DNA from 2 places in the Methylobacterium sp. E-016 genome. Region 1 is predicted to be linked to the other one. Evidence: predicted binding sites of a transcription regulator. Region 1 holds the regulator's gene; the other holds the start of a gene.

What was found. Region 1 encodes LexA, which represses DNA repair genes until DNA is damaged. Its sites were predicted from a motif close to TGTTCNNNNTGTGTTCNG; they were not measured.
Region 2: a site for LexA is predicted at 997-1,014, ahead of MKK68_RS00200 (PA0069 family radical SAM protein). Genes of this name have one in related genera too.

What each region holds. Positions count from the first base shown of each region.
Region 1 is NZ_JAKSYF010000072.1:67,873-71,351, forward strand. Features, by position in the region: gene MKK68_RS07630 (ComEC/Rec2 family competence protein) at 1-2,024, shown strand, start outside; gene lexA (transcriptional repressor LexA) at 2,018-2,758, opposite strand; gene MKK68_RS07640 (NAD(P)-dependent oxidoreductase) at 2,930-3,479, opposite strand, start outside.
Region 2 is NZ_JAKSYF010000007.1:2,435-5,913, forward strand. Features, by position in the region: gene moaB (molybdenum cofactor biosynthesis protein B) at 1-353, shown strand, start outside; gene MKK68_RS00195 (hypothetical protein) at 357-875, opposite strand; gene MKK68_RS00200 (PA0069 family radical SAM protein) at 1,051-2,163, shown strand; gene MKK68_RS00205 (ribonuclease HII) at 2,266-2,892, opposite strand; gene MKK68_RS00210 (glycosyltransferase family 1 protein) at 2,971-3,479, opposite strand, start outside.

The sequences.
Region 1 (3,479 bases):
TCGGCTTCGCGGCGAGCGCCCTGCGGGTCGCGCAGGTGGCGGCGCCGGTGCTGACCCGCACCATCATCGCGCCGCTCGAAGGCCTGATCGAATCGCTGGAGGAGCGTGAGGAGGGCGCCCGCCTGGTGGTGCGGGTCGCGAGCCTCGGCACGATGGCCGCGGCCGAGCGGCCGGTCCGGGTGCGCGTCTCGTTCAAGAAGGCGCCGCCCCTGCGGCCGGGCGACTTCATCGCCGCCACCGCCCGCCTGCTGCCGCCCCCCGAGGCGGCCCGCCCCGGCGGCTACGATTTCGCCCGCGACGCCTACTTCCGCGGGATCGGCGCGGTCGGCTCGCTCCTCGGCAAGATCGCGGTGAAGCCGCCGCCCGAGCCGGCGCCGTGGTCGCTCCGGCTCGCGGCCGCCGTGGACGACGCCCGCAACGCGCTGACCCGCAGGATCACCGACGCCAACGGCGGCCAGGCGGGCGCCGTCGCCGCCGCCCTGGTGACCGGCAAGCGCGGGCTGATCGCGCCGGCCACCAACGACACGCTGCGGGCGGCGGGGATCTACCACGTGGTCTCGATCTCGGGGCTCCACATGGTGCTGGCCGCCGGGGTCGTGTTCTGGCTCGTCCGCGCCGGCCTCGCCCTGGTGCCGTTCCTGGCGCTGGCCTGGCCGATCAAGAAGATCGCCGCGGCGCTGGCGATGGTCGGCGTCACCGCCTACTGCGTCTTCTCCGGCTGGGACATCGCGGCCGAGCGTTCCCTCGTGATGACCCTGATCATGCTCGGGGCGATCCTGGTCGATCGCCCGGCGCTCAGCATGCGCAACCTCGCTCTCGCCGCGCTCATCGCGCTCTCGCACGAGCCGGAAGGCTTGCTCGGCCCGAGCTTCCAGATGTCGTTCGGGGCGGTGGCCGGCCTCATCGCCTGCGCCCGCCTGATCGATGGAGGGATGTTCCGCCGCGACGGGGCCGGGCGGATCGGCCGGCTGATCGCGCTGTCGCTGACGACGGTGGTCGGCACCCTCGGCACGACGCTCGTGGCGCAGGTCGCGACCGCGCCCTTCGCCACCTACCACTTCCAGACCGTCCAACCCTTCGGGCTGATCGGCAACGCGCTCACCCTGCCGCTGGTCTCGCTCGCGGTGATGCCGGCGGCGGTGCTGGGCATCGTCGCCTACCCGTTCGCCCTCGACCAGCCGGTCTGGTGGCTGATGGGACTGGCGGTGCGCGGCATGCTGACCATCTCCAGCTGGATCCAGGGGCTCGGGCGCGCCAACGTCGTGGTCCCGGCCTTCGGCACCGCCGCGCTCGGGTGCCTCGCCGCGGGGCTGCTGCTCGCGACGCTCCCGGTCTCGCGCCTACGCTGGCTCGCCCTGCCGCCGGCGCTGCTTGGGCTCGGCTTGGCGACGATGCCGGCCCGCTACGACATCTACGTCGACCGCCAGGGCAGCGGGGCGGCGGTGCGCCGCGCCGACGGCAGCCTCGTCGCCCTCGGGCGGCCGTCGAACTTCGTGCTGGAGCAGTGGCTGAAGGCCGACGGCGACGGCAGGCCGGGCGCGCAGGCGACGGGCGGTTCCGTTTGTGACCGGATCGGATGCACGCTTCGGTTGGCCGACGGGCGCGCGGTGGCGCTTCTGAAGGATCGCCGCGGCTTCGCGCAGGATTGCGCCAAGGCCTCGGTGCTGATCACGGCGCTCGCCGCACCGCCGGGCTGCGCCGCCGCCCTCGTCATCGATCGCGCCTACCTCGCCAGCCACGGCGCCGTGGCGATCCGCGTCGAGTCGAATGGCTTCATTCTGGCCGACACGCATGAGCCGGGACGGACGCTGCCGTGGCGCCCCGCGATGGTCCGTCCCCCGCCCCAGGGAACGGATGACGCGGCAGCGGGCGGATCGTCGCCCGCGGCCGAGCCCAAGCCGAAGGACGTCCCGTTCCAGGGCATGGCCGTACCGCCCCCCCGGGCGGAGGACGCCGACCCGGCACCCGACGATCCGGCCGCGGACGGCCCGAACCCGGAGATGCCGGGCGAGACCCTTCAGTAACGGCGCACGAGGCTAACCAGGCGGCCCTGGATCTGCACCCGATCCGGCCCGAGCACGCGGGTCTCGTAGGCCGGGTTCGCGGCTTCGAGCGCGATCGAGGAGCCGCGACGGCGCAGCCGCTTCAGCGTCGCCTCCTCGTCGTCGATCAGCGCCACGATGATGTCGCCGGTGTTGGCGGTGTCCTGCTTGCGGATGACCACGAGGTCGCCGTCGAGGATGCCCGCCTCGACCATCGAGTCGCCGCGGACCTCCAGGGCGTAGTGCTCGCCGCCGGCCAGGAAGTCCGGCGACATGGTGATCGCGTGGCTCTGGTTCTGGATCGCCGAGATCGGCGTGCCGGCCGCGATCCGGCCCATCACCGGGATCGACACCGCGCGACCGCTGTCGTCGACCATCTGCGTCGTGGAAGGACGCGGCGGCACGGCCTTCGAGCGCCCGCCCTCGACCACGCTCGGGGTGAACCGGCGCGGCGCGGCGGGAGCTGCCGGCACCGGGGCGGGCGCGCTGGAGCGGCCGGCGCCGTCGGGCATGCGCAGCACCTCGATCGCCCGAGCCCGATTCGGAAGCCGGCGCAGGAAGCCGCGCTCCTCCAGGGCGGTGATCAGCCGGTGGATGCCGGATTTCGACTTGAGATCGAGGGCATCCTTCATCTCGTCGAACGACGGCGGAACACCGTCCTCGCGCATCCGCTCGTCGATGAATCGCAGGAGATCCAGCTGTTTACGGGTCAGCATCGGCGCGGCTCGCAAGAATGCGCGGCCACACGAAGGTGGAGCCGCAGAAACAAAACACGAACACGTTAAACGTTCGTCAAGTGTTCCGCAAGGGTTCTCATCGGCCGATCCGACCGGTGCGTCGAATTTCGTCGCGCGCCGAGCCCCTTTTCGATCGCTGCGCTGCGGGGCTCAGCCCTCGAGGCTGCGGCGCACGGCGCGGGCGGTGACCGCCGAGACGCGCACGTTCGATTCCCGCGTCACGCCGGCGATGTGCGGGGTCAGGATGAGGTTCGGCACGTCGATCAGCGCCGCGCCGCCCGCGGCGTCCACGGGCTCCCGGGCGAACACGTCGAGCGCCGCCCCGCCGAGGTGCCCGGACCGAAGCGCCGCGGCGACCGCGGCCTCGTCCACGACGCCCCCGCGGGCGGCGTTGATCAGGATCGCGCCCGGCCGCATCCGCGCGATCGCCGCCGGCCCGATCATGTCGCGCGTCGCCTCGGTCAGCGGCACGTGCAGCGAGAGCACGTCGCTCGTTGCGACCAGCGCGTCGAGGGCCAGGCTCGCCACCGCGCCGTGCGCCGGGCGCCACGCGGCGTCGTCGGGCGCGAGGTGCGGGTCGAAGGCGGCGATGGTCATGTCGAGGGCCGCCGCACGGCGGGCGGTCTCGCGGGCGATCGCGCCGAAGCCGACGAGGCCGAGGCGCTTGCCGGCGATCTCGCGTCCCATCAGCGCGTTGCGC
Region 2 (3,479 bases), on a different contig from region 1:
ATCCCGGAATCGACGTGGTGATCACCACCGGCGGCACCGGCTTCACCGGCCGCGACGTCACGCCCGAGGCGTTGGAGCCGCTGTTCGAGAAGCGGATGGACGGCTTCTCGGCGGTGTTCCACCGCATCTCCTACGACAAGATCGGTACCTCGACGCTGCAGTCGCGGGCGACGGCCGGGGTCGCCAACGCCACCTACGTCTTCGTGCTGCCGGGCTCGCCGGGCGCCTGCCGCGACGCCTGGGACGGGATCCTGGTCAGCCAGCTCGACTACCGGCACCGCCCCTGCAACTTCGTCGAGATCATGCCGCGCCTGGACGAGCACCTGCGGCGGGGCGCCTCGCTCACGGCCTGAGGATCACATCCGGTCGATCCGCGCGATCAGGCGCCGCGGCACCAGCCGCGGGGCGAAGGTTCCGATCTCGGTGAGGCGATCGCGGCGGACGAGGTCGCCGGGCCGCGCCGCACCCGCGCCGAGCAGCGCCTCGGCCCGAATGGCCAGCCGCGTCGCCAGCCCGGCATGCGGGCGGGACAATCGCCCCAGGGCGTCGGCCGGCGCTGTGCCGACGAACCGGTCGAGGGTGCGGATCCAGCCGTCGCCGGGCACGTCGCCCGCCTCCAGGCACAGCACCCAGTCGCGGCGCGCGACCGCCGCGCCGGCGAACCACCGGTCCGATCCGCGCGGCGGCACCACCAGGGTCGCGCCGGTCGCGTCGGCGATCGTGTCGACCGCCTCGCCCATCGCGGCGGCGACGATCACGGCGTCACCCACGAGCCCGGCGGCCACGCCTCCGACGAGGGCGCCCAGGGTGTCGGCCAGACGGTCGATCGCATCGGCATCGCCGGGGTCGGCGACATGAACCAGGGCGGAGATCATGGCCGCGCATACCGTATTTTCGCCGGGCGCGGGCAGGCCGGCTCGACGCGGCGGCCCAGCGTTGCACCACAGCCACAAAGCCCGAGAAACTGCCTAAAATCGAGGCGTATCCGACCGGCCTCGTTCCTGTTATGTTCCATGTGAAACACGCTTCCGCCGGGGTGCTGCCAGTCCGATGTCCACACCCCGTCCTCCGCTCGGCGCCGAATCCACGCCGCGACGCCGGCTCGCCGCGACGTCGGAAACGCTGCGCGGCCGGGGCGCCACCGCCAACCCGGGCGGGCGCTTCGAGGCGATCCGCCGCGAGGCCGCCGACGACGGCTGGCCGGCGGACGAGCCCGCACCGGCCAGACGCACAGAGGTGACGCTGGAGCGGGCGAGCGGGATCATCTCCCGCAACACCTCGCCCGACATCTCGTTCGACCGCTCGATCAACCCCTATCGCGGCTGCGAGCACGGCTGCGTCTACTGCTTCGCCCGGCCGAACCACGCCTATGCCGGCCTGTCGCCCGGGCTCGACTTCGAGACGAAGCTCTTCGCCAAGCCGGACGCCGCGCGCCTGCTCGAGCGGGAGCTGTCGGCGCCGGGCTACGCGCCGCGGACCATCGCTCTCGGAACGGCGACCGACCCGTATCAGCCGATTGAGCGCGAGCACCGCATCACCCGGGAGATCCTCGAGGTGCTGGCCCGCCTGCGCCATCCCGTCGGCATCGTGACGAAGTCGAACCTCGTCACCCGCGACATCGACATCCTGGCCGGGATGGCGGAGCGGAACCTCGTGAAGGTGGCGATGTCGGTGACGACCCTCGATCCGGTGCTCGCCCGGAAGATGGAGCCGCGCGCGCCGCATCCGCGCAAGCGCCTGGAGGCGATCCGGGCGCTCAGCCGAGCCGGCGTGCCGGTGATGGTGATCGTCGCGCCGATCATCCCCTCGCTCAACGACCACGAGATCGAGGCGATCATGACGGAGGCCCGCGCCTGCGGCGCGCGGGAGGCGAACCACGTGCTGCTGCGCCTGCCGCACGAGCTGAAGGACCTCGTCGCCGACTGGTTCGCCGAGCACTATCCCGGGCGGCAGCGCCACGTGTTCTCCCTGGTCGAGCAGGCCCGCGGCGGCCGCGAATACGACGCCACGTTCGGCAAGCGGATGACCGGGGAGGGCGCCTACGCCGGCCTAATCGCGACGCGGATGCGGCTGGCCAAGGCGCGCCTCGGCTATGCGCAAACCCGCATCGCCCTCGACGCCTCGGCCTTCGCCAAGCCCGGCGAGCAGTTCTCGCTGCTGTGACGGAGGCGAAGGCGGCGATCGAGCAATGCTCCGCGGCGGCAGGACGGCTGAATCGTTTTGGCATCGACGGACGACCTCAGGCATCTCGCAAACGATTGCGACCTAATCGGCGCCCGTGGTGTTCGCTCCGCCATCGCCGTACGCCCGCGTGAAACTCAGCCGGTGATGCGGGGTGCGGCCGTGGGTCCTGAGGCCGGCGAGGTGCACCGGGGCGCCGTAGCCGACGTTGCGATCCCAACCGTAATGCGGGTGGCGCCGGGCCAGCACCCGCATCAGCGCATCGCGAAACGTCTTGGCGACGATCGAGGCGGCGGCGATCTGCGGCACCGCGCGGTCGCCGCCGACGACCGCACGGCAGGGCTGCGGCAGGCCGGGAACCGCGTCCCGCCCGTCGACCAGCACCGGCGCATCGAGGGCGAGCCGCAGCACCGCCCGGCGCATCGCGTCGAGGGTGGCGACGCGGACGTTGACCCGGTCGATCAATGCCCGGGATCCCGCCGCGACCGCGACGCGGCCCTGCGCGCGGATCAGCGGCGTTAGGATCTCGCGCAGCGGTTCCTTGACCCGCTTGCTGTCGTCGAGGCGGGCGAGCAGGTCCGGCGGGATCGCGGTCGGGTCGAACCACACCGCCGCGACGACCACCGGGCCGCACAGGGCGCCGCGCCCGACCTCGTCGCAGCCGATGACGGCGGGGTAGTCGGCGGCGCAGGCGGGATCGAAGGGGGGCACGGGGCGGGTCGGGTCCGGAGGGGCGGCGACCCATCGCATTCCTTGGCCGGCCCGTCACCCTCTCAACCCGTCACCTCATCAGCCAAGCAGGGCCGCCTCGGCGCCGGCCGGCACGCGCAGATCGGCCGCCTGGGCGTGGGCGCTCTCGATGTTGCCGAAGAACTCGCGGGCGCTCTCGGCCCAGGTCCGGCGGAGGGCCTCCGCGCGGCATTGCCCGCGCGGAACGGCGAGGGCGGCGAGGCATGCCGCGCGCAGGTCGGCGTCGAGCACCCCGGCCCCGGTCCCGGCGACCACGTCGAGGGGGCCGGTGACCGGGTAGGCCGCCACGGGCAGGCCGCAGGCCATCGCCTCGAGCAGCACGATGCCGAAGGTGTCGGTGAGGCTCGGGAACACGAACACGTCGCTCGCCGCGTAGAGCGCGGACAGCTCCGCGCCGGTGCGGGTGCCGAGGAAGCGGGCCTGCGGGTGGGCGGCCGCGAGCCGGGCGCGGTCGGGCCCGTCGCCGATCACCACCTTGCTGCCCGGCAGGTCGAGACTGAGGAAGGCGGCGACGTTCTTCTCGACCGCGACGCGGCCGACGAAGAGAA